DNA from 3 places in the Arthrobacter sp. TMT4-20 genome. Region 2 is predicted to be linked to each of the others. Evidence: riboswitches for the same ligand, from Rfam matches in the RefSeq annotation. Region 2 holds a riboswitch; each other region holds the start of a gene.
What was found. Region 2 has a riboswitch for S-adenosylmethionine ahead of ACX80Z_RS01075 (aminotransferase class V-fold PLP-dependent enzyme). Riboswitches for the same ligand answer to the same signal wherever they lie in the genome.

Region 1: linked by a shared signal. The riboswitch ahead of metX (homoserine O-acetyltransferase MetX) and the one ahead of ACX80Z_RS01075 (aminotransferase class V-fold PLP-dependent enzyme) in region 2 are both predicted to bind S-adenosylmethionine.
Region 3: linked by a shared signal. The riboswitch ahead of sfnG (dimethylsulfone monooxygenase SfnG) and the one ahead of ACX80Z_RS01075 (aminotransferase class V-fold PLP-dependent enzyme) in region 2 are both predicted to bind S-adenosylmethionine.

The regions. Positions count from the first base shown of each region.
Region 1 covers NZ_JBTNDW010000009.1:156,637-161,844, reverse strand. The annotation lists gene ACX80Z_RS10750 (DeoR/GlpR family DNA-binding transcription regulator) at 1-118, shown strand, start outside; gene ACX80Z_RS10745 (CPBP family intramembrane glutamic endopeptidase) at 149-958, shown strand; gene ACX80Z_RS10740 (VOC family protein) at 1,000-1,641, opposite strand; gene ACX80Z_RS10735 (hypothetical protein) at 1,646-2,074, opposite strand; SAM riboswitch class IV at 2,192-2,327, shown strand; gene metX (homoserine O-acetyltransferase MetX) at 2,346-3,479, shown strand; gene ACX80Z_RS10725 (SGNH/GDSL hydrolase family protein) at 3,494-4,315, opposite strand; gene ACX80Z_RS10720 (alpha/beta hydrolase) at 4,431-5,141, shown strand; gene ACX80Z_RS10715 (RNA-binding S4 domain-containing protein) at 5,128-5,208, opposite strand, start outside.
Region 2 covers NZ_JBTNDW010000001.1:231,001-236,208, forward strand. The annotation lists gene aroA (3-phosphoshikimate 1-carboxyvinyltransferase) at 1-377, shown strand, start outside; gene rsgA (ribosome small subunit-dependent GTPase A) at 379-1,512, shown strand; gene ACX80Z_RS01065 (cold-shock protein) at 1,615-1,818, shown strand; gene hisN (histidinol-phosphatase) at 2,098-2,907, shown strand; SAM riboswitch class IV at 2,961-3,074, shown strand; gene ACX80Z_RS01075 (aminotransferase class V-fold PLP-dependent enzyme) at 3,111-4,475, shown strand; gene ACX80Z_RS01080 (class I SAM-dependent methyltransferase) at 4,556-5,208, shown strand, end outside.
Region 3 covers NZ_JBTNDW010000013.1:32,805-38,012, forward strand. The annotation lists gene ACX80Z_RS12880 (aliphatic sulfonate ABC transporter substrate-binding protein) at 1-323, shown strand, start outside; gene ACX80Z_RS12885 (ABC transporter permease) at 320-1,234, shown strand; gene acs (acetate--CoA ligase) at 1,225-3,177, shown strand; SAM riboswitch class I at 3,264-3,368, shown strand; gene sfnG (dimethylsulfone monooxygenase SfnG) at 3,375-4,520, shown strand; gene ACX80Z_RS12900 (O-acetylhomoserine aminocarboxypropyltransferase/cysteine synthase family protein) at 4,520-5,208, shown strand, end outside.

The sequences.
Region 1 (5,208 bases), on a different contig from region 2:
GACCGGCTACACCTTCAGCAACCTGATCACCGACTCAGGAATCACCGCCGCTCAGCGGCGGTCGTTCGAAGATCATGGGACCACCGTCATCGTCGCCCCGAAGCTGGGTGCCGACTAGCCCCAAGGATCGCCCACTAGGATGGCTGGCATGTCCACCGAGATACCCAAGGCGTCCACGACGTCGACGCCGGACGATGTCAACCGGTCGGCCCCCGTCCAACGTCGGCGGATCACCGCCGAGATAGCGATTGTGCTCGGACTTTCCCTCGGGCAATCGGCCGTCTACGCGGTGGTCAACCTGCTCGACAAGCTCAGCCAGGCGCCGCTCGCTGCGCAGACCACCCGGCTGAATCCGGTCCTGAATGACCGCCAGTACTTCGACCTCACCTACCAGCTGCTCGGCATCTTCTTCGCGCTGGTTCCGGTGTTCCTGGTGCTATTCCTCCTGACGGAACCGGGAAAGTCGGCGTTCCGCACCCTGGGATTCACTTTCAGCCGGCCACGGGTCGATTTCGGCCTGGGGTTCGGCCTGGCGATGGTCATCGGGGTCGGCACGCTCGGCGTCTATGCGGCGGGGCGTGCGCTGGGGATCACGACGGCAATCGAGCCCGCTGCGCTCGACGCCTACTGGTGGACCGTGCCCGTCCTGATTCTCTCGGCGCTGCGCCACGCAGTGGTCGAAGAGGTCATTGTGGTGGGATACCTGTTTCACCGGCTGAAGCAGCTGGGCTGGTCAATGCCGGCCATCATCATCACCAGTGCCCTGCTCCGGGGCAGCTACCACCTGTATCAGGGCTTCGGGCCGTTTATCGGCAATGTCCTGATGGGTCTGATCTTTGGATATGCCTACACCCGGACCAAACGGGTGATGCCCCTGGTCATCGCCCACGCCCTGCTCGATATCGCCGGGTTTGTAGGCTTCGCCCTCTTTGGATCGGCGATTGGTATCGGCGACTAGTCACGTGGCGACTTGCCGGCCGGTCACACGAAAGGGTGCAGTTAAATTTCCACCAGGCCGTTGGCAGTCTGGAAGGTCACGGACATGATGCCGGGAGTGCCATTGGGTGCCACCCACTGCACAACAACCTCATCGAGCGGCTCGGTCGCCGGCGTGCCCAGCCATTCAGCAATCCGGTCGGGGGACCCTGCAATGGTCAGCGAATCGAGGCGCACTGTAGCGGGTCGGGCCTGTGAGGGGTGCAGGGCCTCAGTACCGTCATCCCACCGCAACATATAGGGGACCTGGGGATCAGCGATCAGCCCCTTGATGCCAATCTGCTGCCAGGTGAGCTCCTGACCGTCAGGAAATTTGCGGTTGCCCGGGACGGCGCTACGACCGAGGCGTTCCTCGAAGGGGGCCAGATCATCCACAGCAACACACCAACCCATCCAGCCGCCGCCAGCCTCGGACCGGGCGCGAACCGCCTGGCCGAAGGGAGCTTTGTCGGAAGCCGGGTGGTTCAGCACCTCAACAACTTCGAGATATTGACCGTTCAGCATCGGGAAAATCATGTTCCTGGTGCCGAAGCGGGGATGCACACCACCCTTCACCGGGTCGACGCCGAGGGCATCGGCGATCCTCCCCGCAGTTGCTACGAGGCCGTCGGGTTCACAAGCATATGAGACATGGTCCAAGCGCATGGCCCTAGTTTGGCACTTTGTGATCTGTGTCTCGACTTAGGGGACCCTTACCGACGAAAAGGCGTCTCACGCCACCCCGGGCAGCCATCAGAACGATGATCAGCGCCGTGACCTGGAAGAAGCCACCCAGGTACACCGCATCGCCGAAGAGGAACGCCACCAGCTGGAGCACCAGGAGTTTGCTTCCGGGAAGCACCAGCAGCAGGGCCCCACCATTGATCACCCGGGGGAGAACCCGCTCAGCCGTACGGACGCGGGTCAACAGGGCCTTCTTCACCCGCATCACCAATTCGAGCACCAGCTTCAGCAGCGCAGCGGTCAGCAACGCCAGGGTGAACGTCTCGGAAATCACCGCGGGAAACAGTTGAATGAACAGACCCAGGACGACGAGGTAGACAAAAACATCGACGAGATCGATTGGGCGGATCCGCATGGCGCAAGCTTATCGGGCTGCTGGGGGCAGATCAGGGTCTTTTTTGCCACGGACGTTCAGATACACGGACGTTCACATATTTGCGTCGAAGCTGCGTTTTCGGGTTATCTAGGAACAGGTCACGAGTGCCAGCACGGAGCGGAACACCCCGCTCCACCAAGCCCCGGCTTGCTGGACGGCAACCCTCCTTCGCGGTGGGGTGCCCCGGGTGACGACCAGGCGGCGGACAGGGTGTCCGGCGCAAGCGCGGATTCCGAGGTGGGCGATACCAGTGACAACTATTCACACCGCACAACAGGACCGGGCCCAGGTGACACCTGACGGCGTCGTCCGCTCACTCGGTCTGGGCCCCTTCACCTGTGAAACCGGGGGGCACCTGCCCGAGATTACGCTCGCCTATGAAACCTGGGGCACCCTCAACGACGATGGGTCCAATGCCGTCCTGATTCAGCATGCACTGACCGGCAGCTCCCATGTTGCCCGCGGCGATTCGACCGAAGACGGTTGGTGGGACCAGCTGGTGGGCCCCGGCAAAACCATCGACACCACCAGGTATTTTGTCGTATCCATCAATATGCTCGGCGGCTGCTATGGCTCCACCGGACCTGCGTCAGCGGACCCCGACGGCGTCCCCTGGGGCTCCCGATTCCCCTACCTCACGGTCAGGGATTCGGTCCGGGCCGAGGCCCTCCTGGCTGATGCGCTCGGAATCGATCGGTGGCACTCGGTGATCGGGGGGTCGCTCGGCGGCGCGAGGGCCCTGGAGTGGGCTCTGGTGTACCCGGAGCGGGTCGAACGGTGCGCAGTCATCGCCTGCACTGCCGCAAGCTCGGCAGAGCAGATTGCCTTCGCCCAGGCGCAGCTGCAGGCTATCCGGTTGGACCCGGGATTCGCCGCGGGGGACTACTATCCGGGCACAGGCCCGGTCGCCGGGCTCGGGCTGGCCCGGCGCATCGCCCACATCACCTACCGGTCCGAGCCGGAGCTGGAGCACCGCTTCGGTCGGGCGGCACAGGGTGCAGAGACACCCTTCGGCTCGTCGGACCCGGCAGCCCGGGGCAGATTTCAGGTGGAAAGCTACCTTGACCATCAAGCCAGCAAGCTGGTGGAACGGTTCGACGCCAACAGCTATCTGGTGCTGACAGAAGCACTCATGGGGCATGATGCCGGCCGGGACCGCGGTCCCCTGCACCTGGCGTTGCGGGATGCCACCGCCGAGTTCTTCATCGCAGCGGTTGACTCGGACCGGTTGTATTTCCCCAGCCAGTCCCACACCCTGGCACAGGCCTTGCCGGGGGAGGTGCCCGTCCACACGATCGTCTCACCGATCGGCCACGACGCCTTCCTGACCGAGATCCACCAGCTCGATCAACGCCTGCGGGAAGCCTTCTACACCGATCACTAGTGAATGACCGGGGCTTAGCCGCCGACGCCGGGGGGCATCCCGGGGCCAAAGATCGGAGCGGCATCGGGCCTTTTCGCCAGCACCCCGTCGCCCGAGGACTGGCGGCGGAGCCGGCGCAGCACCCAGGGGACGAAGTACACCTTCGCCCACACCAGGTCCTCCGTCCGCGCGGCGCGCCAGCTCTGATGGGGCAGCGGCTGCGGTTCGAGCGGTGTCAGGGAATGGGGTACCGCGAGGGTTTCCAGCACCATCATGGCAATGGTGTGATGACCCAGCGGGGAAAAGTGCAACCGGTCTCCATCCCACATCTGCGGGTTCACCAGCTGCCGGAGCGCCCACATGTCTGCGATCAGGGCGTCATGCCGGGCGGCGATGATCCTCAGGTTCTCGTTGAAAATTGCCGTCTTGGACCTGAAGTTGCCCAGCACCGAATCTCTCGCGTCGGGGCCGGCGAACAGGACCACCGTCGCCTGATCCGCGCTGAGCGCCTCAACGGCACCGTCCAGCCGGGCCGCCAGCTGGTCCGGGTCGCCACCCGGCCGGATCAGGTCGTTGCCGCCGGCCGAGATGGTGATCAGGTCCGGTTTCAAGGCCAAAGCCGGTGCAACCTGCTGGTCCACGATCTGGTGCAGCAGCCGGCCACGAACGGCGAGGTTGGCATACGCGAAATCCTCCCGGCTCCTGCTGAGTTCTTCAGCGACCCGGTCGGCCCACCCCCTGTTGCCGCCCACGCTCTCGGGATTCGGGTCACCAATGCCCTCGGTGAATGAGTCACCGAGGGCAACATAGCGGGTCCACGGATGCGGGATACTGTTCGCCACGCTGCTCTCTGGCATGCTGTCGTGAGGATCGGCCGGGGTGTCGGGCGTCAGGTACAGGTTCCGGTTCATCCTTCTATCCTGTTACAGACCGATACTGAACGCGACCCTCCGCGCGTGAAAGACTAGGTCAATGACTCTTTCGGAATCACCCCACCTGCCAGCCGCCGATCACGCCACCGCGCCTGCCTGGGATCCCGTGGTCCTGTGGTCGCGCCCCGCGGCGGAACGCGAGGGTACCGCCCTGCTCGTCATGTTCCACGGACATCTTGCCAATGAGGAAGACCTCATGGGCTTAGTCGACCATCTGCCGCCCAACCTCACGGTCGCCTCCGTGCGGGCCCCCCACGCGATGGGGCCAGGGTTCACCTGGTTCCCCCTCACCCAGGACACCGGATACTCGGTGGATCTGGTGACTGACACCGTCGCCAAGGTAGCCGGCTGGCTCGACTCGGTGAAAGCCGGGCATACCAGCGTGTCCCTGCTCGGCTTCTCCATGGGAATGGCCGTCGCCACCACCCTGCTGCGTCATCGCCCCCGCGACTTCACCGCCGTCGTCGGGCTCTCAGGGTTTGTGGTGCCAGCCGAGGGCAGCCAGTTCTTCAATGACGACGACGCAGCAGCGCACCCGGTGCCGCTCTTCTGGGGGCGCGATCAGGAGGATCCGGTGATCACTCCCGACCGGATTGAATTCACTCACCGCTGGGCTGTCGCACACACGAACCTCACCAAGGTGCTGTATGCGGGCATCGCCCACAGCATCAGCATGCGTGAGCTTGCCCACGTCAAGGAATTCCTCGAGCTGACAGTTTTCGGGATTGAACCGCAGCCTAAACGCCGTTAGCGGTCTCACGGGTGATAGTGACCGAGGCGCCATTCACGGTGACCACGTCGCCTGGATGGAGCTGCGC
Region 2 (5,208 bases):
CCAGCGAACTTGCGCCGACCGTGGCGGCGCTGTGCGCCCTGGCTGATACCCCCTCAGTCCTCACCGGAATCGCCCACCTGCGCGGCCACGAGACGGACCGGCTGAAAGCCCTCGCCACCGAGATCAACCGGCTTGGCGGTGACGTCACGGAAACCGCTGATGGGCTGTCCATCAAGCCAGCCCCCCTGCACGGCGGCGTGTTCAGGACCTACGAGGATCATCGGATGGCGACGGCCGGCGCCATCATCGGCCTGGCCGTCCCGGGGGTGGAGGTCGAGAATATCGGCACCACCGCCAAAACCATGCCCCAGTTCCCCCAGCTCTGGGCTGACCTCGCTGCTACCGGAAACCCAGCTGACGCCGGGTCCGGTCTCTGACGTGGCAACCGGAGGAAACCGCGGCGGGGCTCGGTCCTGGGACGAATCCGATATCAGGGTGCGGCCCAACAAGAAGGGCACCCGGCCCCGCACCAAGGACCGGCCAGCCTATGACGATGCCGTCACCGGGCGGATCGTCACAGTGGACCGCGGACGGTACACCGCCGTCGTCGATGAGGACGGTGACGGTGAGCGGGTAGTCATCGCGGCCCGGGCCCGCGAACTCCGTCGAACTCCGGTGGTTGCCGGTGACCTGGTCGCCCTGGTGGGCGACCTTTCCGGCGGCCCGGACGCACTGGCACGGCTGGTCCGTGTTCAGGAGCGCCGGACTTTGCTGCGCCGGAGCGCCGACGACACCGATCCGGTGGAGCGCGCCGTCGTCGCCAATGCGGACCAGCTGGTGATCGTGGTGGCCGCGGCGAACCCTGAACCTCGCACCGGTTTCATCGACCGCGCTCTGGTGGCAGCCTACGACGCCGGCATCCAGCCCATCCTCTGCGTCACCAAGGCAGACCTGAAAGACCCCACCGAGTTGCTCGACAACTACCGACACCTCGATCTTCCGGTCATCATCAGCCGAACAGCCACCGCCGATGAAGGAGTGGAGAGCACCTCGGACGACGGCCTGTCCGCCCGGCTCCTCGGTGACGCCGTCAACCAGTTGCGGTCCCATCTCGATGGGAAAGTCAGCGTGCTGCTGGGACACTCGGGCGTGGGTAAATCCACTATGGTCAACGCGCTCACCGGATCCAACCGGGCAACCGGCGGAGTGAACGCGGTGACAGGCAGGGGAAGGCACACGTCGTCGTCGGCGGTTGCCTTGAAAGCCGGAGATTCCCTGCCGGGGACCTGGATTATCGACACCCCGGGTATCCGCTCGTTCGGTCTGGCCCATGTTGACCCGGATCGAATTCTTCAGGCCTTCCCCGACCTTGAACCAGGTACAGCTGAATGCGCCAGAGGATGCCGCCATGACCGGCTAGCGGTGAAGTGCGGCCTGGACCCGTGGGTGAGCGAGGGGCGGGCAGGCGTTTCGGGCCCAGTCCGGCTGGCCTCCCTACGGCGGCTGCTCGGCTCCAGCGTCCCCGAGCCCAAGGGAAATACGCAAGAAGCTAAAGAGCTCGGCGAACAGTAGACCTGATAGGCTTAAAGCAGTTGTGGTGTTAAGCACTAATTTTCGCCTCAACGAGAACCCCGAAGCACGGGGGGATTCTCACACACAAGGAATATGAAAAAAATGGCAACAGGTACAGTCAAATGGTTCAACGCTGAAAAGGGCTTTGGATTCATTGCTCCTGATGACGGCGGCGCGGATGTATTCGCCCACTTCTCAGCAATCAACTCCAGCGGATTCCGCGCCCTCGAAGAGAACCAGAAGGTCAACTTCGAGACCACGCAGGGCCCCAAGGGACCGCAGGCCGAGAACATCACCGTTATCTAATAACCCAGATACGTAGCCCGTCCCACTGGACGGCTCCCCACAGGACACCGAAGCGGCTCACCGCTGCCGGTGTCCTGTGGCGTTTAAGGTGCCTCCTGCCCACCGTATCCGGGCAATGGATGGGCAGCTACGGAACTCTCCACCGAACCTGGCCATACAGTGGGCAGGCGGGCAAACTCCGGAAATCCTGGACCTGGTGGTGGCCCGTTGGTGCAGGGCTGGTGCCACGGGGCCGGGCACATCCCGCACTATCGCGGGGTTAGGCGATAGGTTGAAGGTATGAACCACCGCCAAAGCTATAACGATGATCTGCGCCTTGCCCACGTCATGGCCGATTCTGTAGACGACCAGACCATGTCGCGATTCAAGGCCCAGGACCTGGTGGTGGAGACCAAGCCAGACCTGACCCCGGTAACCGATGCCGATAAGGCTGCCGAAGAGTCGATTCGTGGCCAGCTCTCCCGCGCCCGCCCCCGCGACGCGGTGCTCGGCGAAGAGTTCGGAAGCAGTGGTGCCGGCTCGCGTCGCTGGATCATCGATCCCATCGACGGCACCAAAAGTTTTGTGCGGGGCGTCCCGGTCTGGGCCACCCTGATTGCGCTGATTGACGAGGGGCAACCGGTGGTCGGGTTGGTCAGCGCTCCGGCTCTGGGCAAACGCTGGTGGGCCGCCACCGGGACCGGCGCCTACATGGGCAAGTCCCTCGCGGCGGCAAGCCGGCTCAAGGTATCCAACGTGTCCCGGCTCGAGGATGCCTCGATGTCTTATTCCAGCCTCTCGGGCTGGAAGGAACGCGGGAACCTGCCGGAATTCCTGACCCTGACCGACTCGGTGTGGCGCAGCAGGGCCTACGGCGACTTCTGGTCCTACTGTCTGGTTGCGGAGGGCGCAGTCGACATCGCCTGCGAACCCGAGTTGAACCTGTATGACATGGCGGCCCTGGTGCCGATCATCACCGAGGCCGGCGGGCGCTTCACCTCGCTGGAAGGCACCGACGGACCGTTTGGCGGGAATGCTTTGGCCACCAACAGCACCCTCCACAATGACGTGCTGCAGATCCTCAACCCTGATGTTGATGACTTGCTTTAAGAAGCCGTAATAAAAAGCCTGGGGCGCCTGCCGTGCCCTAGGCTTTTTCTATTGGTCACGAGTGTCAGCGCTAAACCCCGGTTTGCTGGCCGGCAACCCTCCTCTTCGCGGCGGGGTGCCCCGGGTGACGACCAGGCCGTCCCTGACTGGGCTGGCAAGCGCGGACACCCTGCTGCGGGGTCCACCACCGTTGGAGATCCAGCATGACTATTGCAACCATCGAGCCGTTCCACCATTCCACCTCAACCGTGAATCAGTTGGCGAAGGTGGTGGGAGATGACCTGTTGGTGCCGCTGCTTGGGGGTAGCGAGGTACGCTACGTCAATCTCGACTACGCCGCGTCCGCTCCGGCGCTGGTCGAGGTCCTCGACTTCGTCAATACGGTTATCCCCTTCTACGCCAGCGTCCACCGCGGCGCCGGCTACACCTCCCAGGTTTCCACCTCGCTGTACGAAAATGCCAGGACAACAGTCCGGCGTTTTGTGGGTGGACGCAGCGACGACTTAGTGATCTTTACCCGCAACACCACCGACTCGCTGAACCTGCTGGCCGGCTGCGTGCCCTCCACGGGGGAGGTGTTGTACCTGGATGTCGAACATCATGCCAACCTGTTGCCCTGGCAGCAGCTCCCCCACCGCAGCCTCACGGCCGGCGTGACGCTCGCCGACACCCTTGAGCGGGTCCGCGCCGAGCTATCCACGGGTGGGGTCAGTCTGCTGGCGGTCACCGGGGCATCCAATGTCACCGGCGAGCTTCTACCGATCAGCGAGTTGGCTGAATTGGCGCACGCCCACGGGGCGCGAATCGTGGTGGATGCCGCCCAGCTCGCACCCCATCGTCGGATCGACATCAGCCGCGATGGTATCGACTATGTGGCATTCTCGGGTCACAAGCTATACGCGCCGTTCGGTGCTGGCGTGCTCGTGGGCCGCCCGGACTGGCTGGACGCCGGCACCCCGTACCTGCCCGGCGGTGGAGCCGTGCGGAGGGTCAAAGCCGATTCAGTCTCCTGGGCCACCGGACCGGCCCGCCATGAGGGTGGCTCGCCCAACGTGGTGGGCGCCGCTGCCCTCGCGCATGCTGCCGAGGTGCTCGCGTCGCTGGACGAGGATGCCTGGCTGACCCATGAACATGCCCTCCGGTCTGCGTTGACTTCCGGACTCGAAACGCTACCGGGGGTTACAGTGCACCAGCTTTTCCCGGACAGTGCCGACCCCATCGGGGTGGTGAACTTTTCGGTGTCCGGTTACGACGCCGGACTTGTCGCCGCGTATTTGTCTGCCGAACACGGGGTGGGCCTCCGCGATGGCAAGTTCTGCGCTCATCCCCTACTCAAACGGCTCGGGCTGCCGTCGGGTTCGTTGCGGGCCAGCGTGGGTCTGGGATCCCAGCCCGCGGACGTCGAGCGGCTGTTGAGCGGCCTCCGGTCCCTCCTGGCCGATGGTCTCACCGCAGATTATGTAGTGGACGAGGAACGCTGGGTACCGGCCGCCGAGACACGAACCTTTCCGGTGTGGGCTCCCCACACGCCGGGGACGGCGGGCGCTGCGCCGTGCTCGAGGGACTAGCCTCAGCAACTGGTGCCAGGAGGCGATTGACCGGTGCGGGATAGGCTTGGATCCCACCCATCGACAACAGGAGCGCACAGATGCCCCGCGGCGGCCCACGTCTGCACGACACCCGGCGAGTCCACCTCGCTGGCGGCTACCTGGACGGCGGTGCGCAGTACGACCGGGTCCGGCCCGGGTATCCCACCGACATTGTTGACTGGCTGATTCCCACCGGCGCGTCCGCCGCAGCCGACGTCGGCGCGGGCACCGGAATCTTCACCGCAGAACTCGTGAGGTGTGGGCTGAAGGTGACCGCCGTCGACCCCTCGGCGGACATGCTGGGGGTCCTTAGCACCAAGCTCCCCGCTGTGGTCGCTGTCGTCGGGACCGCCGAGGCCACCGGCCTGCCAGCTTCCTCGGTCAATCTGGTAACCATGGCGCAAGCCTGGCACTGGGTTGATCCGGTGGCAGCCACCACGGAGGCTGCACGGATCCTCACACCGGGCGGCCGCTTGGGACTGATCTGGAATCAGTTGGATGTTTCTCTGCCGTGGGTGCACCGGCTTAGCCGGATCATGCATGCCGGAGATGTCTACAAACCGGATCATCGGCCGGCGATTGGACGAGAGTTCGGGGCGCTTGAACAGCGATCGGCGCGGTGGGCGCAGCCGCTGGGCACCTCAGATATCGTCGACCTCGCCAAATCCAGAAGTTACTACCGTCGGGCGGGTCCAGAGATTCGGGCCAGGGT
Region 3 (5,208 bases), on a different contig from region 2:
AGTTGGCCCAGACCGTCGTAAACGCCTACGAGAAGGCCCGCGAGTGGGCCATCGAGAACCCCGAAGAGACGGCCAAGATCCTCGCCGAGGTGGCAGGGATCGACGTCGAAATCGCCAACGCGGTCATCATCGACCGCACCAACCTGGACGTTGACCCCATCCCGGGTGACGCGCAGCGGGCTGTGCTGGAGAAGATCGGTCCGGTGTTCGTCGAATCCGGTGACGTCTCCAGCCAGGAACAGGTTGACGAAGCGCTCGACACCCTCTTTGAAGACTCCCTGGTGCGCAACGCGGATCCCACGGCGATTGAGGCCTCCTCATGACCCACATCGGGAATCCGTACGTGACCGGGAACAGCGTCACGGGCGTGAGCCAGACTTCCCTGGAAGCCTCCGGCTCCACCGTGGCAACGGCAGACGCCACCCAGCCGCCGCCCGAACGGGGCGGACCGGCACATGGATGGTCCCAGACCGGCCCGCTGCGGCGTGGCTGGGTGCGTCTGCTCCTCGGGCTGATCCTGCCCGGGCTGATCATCACCGTCTGGCAGCTGAACTCCGTCACCGGCCTGTTCAGCGCCGTCCAGGTGCCGCCGCCCGCGGCGGTGCTCAATGCGGCAGTCGAACTGATCCAGCGCGGCGAGCTGTGGACCCACATCGGCATCTCCACCCAACGGGTACTGCTGGGCTTCACCTTCGGCGCCGCCCTGGGCCTCGCGATCGGCTCACTCGTCGGGCTGTCCCGGATCGCGGACGCGCTGCTCGCTCCCACCATCGGCGCCTTGCGTGCTGTCCCGTCCCTGGCCTGGGTGCCGCTGCTCATCCTGTGGATGAAGATCGGCGAGGATTCAAAGATCACGCTGATCCTCATTGGCGCCTTCTTCCCCGTCTTCACCACCGTGTACCTCGCGCTCCGGCACGTGGACCGGAACCTGGTGGAGGCCGGCCGGGCGTTCGGGTTGAAGGGCTTCAAACTGCTGACCACGGTGCAACTCCCGGCCGTGATTCCATCAGTGTTCTCCGGTCTCCGGTTGGGCCTCGCCCAGGCGTGGCTGTTCCTGGTCGCGGCTGAACTGATTGCCTCCTCGCTGGGGCTCGGATACCTGTTGAGTGATTCACAATACAACGGACGGGTGGACAGGATCTTCCTGGCGATCATCCTGTTGGCGATCATCGGCAAAACCACCGATGCCCTCCTGGGGATCGCCGAGAAGTGGGCGGTCCGGCGATGGGCGTGAGCCTTCAGGAGGCCGACCCCCTGACCGAGACGGACCGCCTGGCGTTCTGGGAACAGCAGGCGCGCCGGCTGGACTGGGCTGCCGAATGGTCCACGGCGCACAGCTTTCAGCCAGCCCGGCCGGTATCGGGTGGCGCCGACGGGCAGCTCACCGTCCCGGTGATCGAGTGGTTCGCGGGGGGCCGCCTCAACGTGGCCCACAACTGCGTGGATCGGCACGTGGATGCCGGGCTGGGCAGCAAGGTCGCCCTGCATTTCGAGGGTGAGCCCGGGGACCAGCGAACGGTCACCTACTCGGACCTGCAGGAGGAGGTGTCACGCGCCGCCAACGCCTTGCTGAACCTCGGGATCGGCAAGGGCGACCGCGTGGTGATCTACCTACCCGTGCTCGTCGAAACGATTGTGGTCACCCTGGCGTGCGCGCGAATCGGGGCGGTGCACTCACTGGTGTTCGGCGGATTCTCTGCTGAAGCCTTACGCTTCCGGGTTGAGGACACCGGCGCCAAACTGTTGGTCACAACTGACGGGCAGTACCGGCGCGGCGCAGCGGTGCCGGTCAAGACCAACGCCGATCAGGCCGTGTCCGGTTCCAACAGCATCGAACATGTTCTGGTGATCCGCCGCACCGGCAGCGACATCGAGTGGACCGAGGGCCGGGACGTCTGGTGGCATGACGCCGTCGGCGCCGCGTCCCCGCATCACGCTGCCGAGGCGTTCGACGCCGAGACTCCCCTGTTCATCATGTACACCTCCGGCACCACGGGTAAGCCGAAAGGCCTGGTGCACACCTCCGGTGGGTACCTGACCCAGGCGTCGTGGAGTTTCGCCTACCTGTTCAGCAACCCCGATCCGTCGCAGCGGGACCAGGACGTCCACTGGTGCACCGCCGACCTTGCCTGGGTGACCGCCCATACCTACGAGATCTACGGTCCGCTCTCCAACGGCGCCACCCAGGTGATCTTCGAGGGCACTCCCAACACCCCACATCCGGGGCGGCACTTCGAGATCATCCAGCGTTACAAGGTGACCAGCTATTACACGGCCCCCACCCTGATCCGGTCGCTGATGGGCTGGTTCCCGGACGGCGTGCCTGCCAGCTACGATCTGTCCTCGATCCGTCTCCTCGGCACCGTCGGTGAGGCCACCAACCCCGAGGCCTGGCGCTGGTTCAGGGAGCACCTCGGGGCTGGCACCGCACCGGTCGTCGACACCTGGTGGCAGTCAGAAACCGGCGCCACCATCCTCTCTCCCCGCCCCACTGACCCCTCGTTCAAGCCCGGTTCTGCCTCCCGCGCCCTCCCCGGCGTGAGCACCCGGATTGTCGACGACGCCGGAAACCCGGTACCCACCGGTGAGCAGGGCCTGATCGTCGTGGACCGCACCGGACCGGCGATGGCGCGCACCGTCTGGGGCGACCCGCAGCGCTACCTGGATTCCTACTGGCGAAAGTTCGCCGCCCAGGGCTGGTTCCTGGCCGGTGATGGGGCCAGGAACGACGACGACGGCGACACCTGGATCCTCGGCCGGGTCGACGATGTGCTCAACGTGTCAGGCCACCGGCTCTCGACCATCGAGATTGAATCGGCCCTGGTTGCTCACCCGTGGGTGGTCGAGGCCGGCGTCTGTCCGGTCTCCGATCCGCGGACCGGCCATGCGATTGCCGCCTTCGTGGTGCTGGCTGCGTCCCACGGGGCCGGCGCGCACGCGGCGGAGGAGGTGAGCCGGGTCTTGCGGGACCACGTCGCGGCGGTGATCGGGCCGATCGCCAAGCCGGCCGCCGTCGTCGTCGTCGCGGACGTCCCGAAGACCCGGTCCGGCAAGATCATGCGCCGGCTCCTGACGCAGCTGTTCGAGAACACAACGCTGGGTGACACCACTTCCCTGCAGAACGAGGCGTGCGTGCCCGGCATCGCTGCCGCACTGGCCGCAAGGGCGTCACCGTGACCCCGCCAGCAAACCCCACCGGAGGGACAACCCGCAACGGAGAGCAACAATGTTGGTCGACCGTGAGAGGACTGTCACACTGGTGGGGACCATCCCGAGCGGTTGAGAGATCTGGCTCATTGACACCGCAGCAACCCTGGCCACTGCCCACGGCAGTGACATTAGGGTGCTAATGCCAGGCACGATGGAGGACCACTATGGCTATTGACCTTTCCCAACCCCTGAAGTTCGCGTACTGGGTGCCCAATGTGAGCGGCGGCCTGGTGGTCTCCACCATTGAGCAGCGCACCAGCTGGGACTTCGAGTACAACAAGAAGCTGGCCCGCATCGCGGAGGACGCCGGCTTCGAGTACGCCCTCTCGCAAACCCGGTATGCGGCGTCGTACGGCGCCGACAAGCAGCATGAGGCGACGTCGTTCTCCCTGGCGCTGCTCGGTGCGACCGAAAAGCTGAAGGTGATCGCCGCCGTCCACCCCGGCATGTGGCAGCCCGGAGTCCTGGCGAAGTTCATCATCACCGCTGACCACATCTCTGGTGGTCGGGCGGCGGTGAACATTGTGTCCGGCTGGCTGAAGAGTGAGTTCACCGGGTTCGGGCTGCCGTGGCTGGAACACGACGAGCGCTACGTCCGCACCGAAGAGTTCATCAGGATCCTCCGCGGCCTCTGGACCGAGCAGAACTTCTCCCAGGCCGGCAAGTATTACAACATCACCGATTTCACCCTCAACCCGCCGCCCGTCGACGTGCCCGGGCGTCCACACCCTGAAATCTTCTTCGGCGGGAACTCGACGGCGGCGCAGGCCACTGCTGGCCGGGTGGCCGACTGGTACTTTTCCAACGGCAAGGACCTCGAGGGATTCAAGGAGAATATCGCCGGCGTGCAGGCCTCAGCGGCCGACGTCGGCCGCCACCCCCGGTTCGGGCTCAACGGTTTTGTGATTGCCCGCGATACCGAGAAGGAAGCCCGCGAGACGCTCCGCGAGATCGTGGCCAAGGCCCACAAACCGGCGGTGGAGGGGTTCCGGGGCGCCGTGCAGGAAGCCGGTGCCTCGACCAAGGACGGCAAGGGTATGTGGGCGGACTCGTCCTTCGAGGACCTGATCCAGTACAACGACGGCTTCAAGACCCAGCTGATCGGCACCCCCGAGCAGATCGCCGAGCGGATCGTCGAGTACAAGAAAATCGGCGTGAACCTGATGCTGACCTGCTACCTCCACTTCCAGGAGGAGGTCGAAGCCTTCGGCAAGGACATCCTCCCCATCGTCCGCGAACTCGAAGCGGACCTCGCCCGTAAAGAGGGCCTAGATTTCAATGTTGACAACCAGATTAAGGCAGGTGTCTGATGGCTGATCGCAGCTTCGGTTTCCGTACACGCGCTCTTCACGCGGGTGGCACCCCCGACTCGGCCCACGGCGCCCGAGCGGTACCCATCTACCAGACGACCTCGTTCGTGTTCAAGGACACGAACGACGCCGCCAACCTCTTCGCGCTCCAAAAGTACGGCAACATTTATTCGCGGATCGGCAACCCTACGGTCGCCGCGTTCGAGGAGCGGATCGCGTCCCTGGAGGGTGGCATCGGGGCGGTCGCGACGGCGTCGGGCATGAGCGCCGAATTCATCACGTTCGCGGCCCTCTGCCAGGCCGGGGATCATATTGTCGCCGCGTCGCAGCTCTACGGCGGCACGGTCACCCAACTCGATGTGACCCTGCGCCGGTTCGGCATTGACACCACCTTCGTCCCCGGCACGGATCCCGCTGACTATGCTGCGGCCATCCAGGACAACACGAAGGCCGTCTACGCGGAGGTGATCGCGAACCCCTCGGGTGAAATCGCCGACATCCAGGGGCTAGCGAAGATCGCCCACGACGCCGGTGTGCCGCTGATCATCGATTCCACCCTGAGCACCCCCTACCTGATCCGGCCCATCGAGCACGGCGCCGACATTGTGATCCACTCCGCCACCAAGTTCATCGGTGGGCACGGGACCACCCTGGGCGGCGTTGTCGTCGAGGCCGGAACCTTCAACTG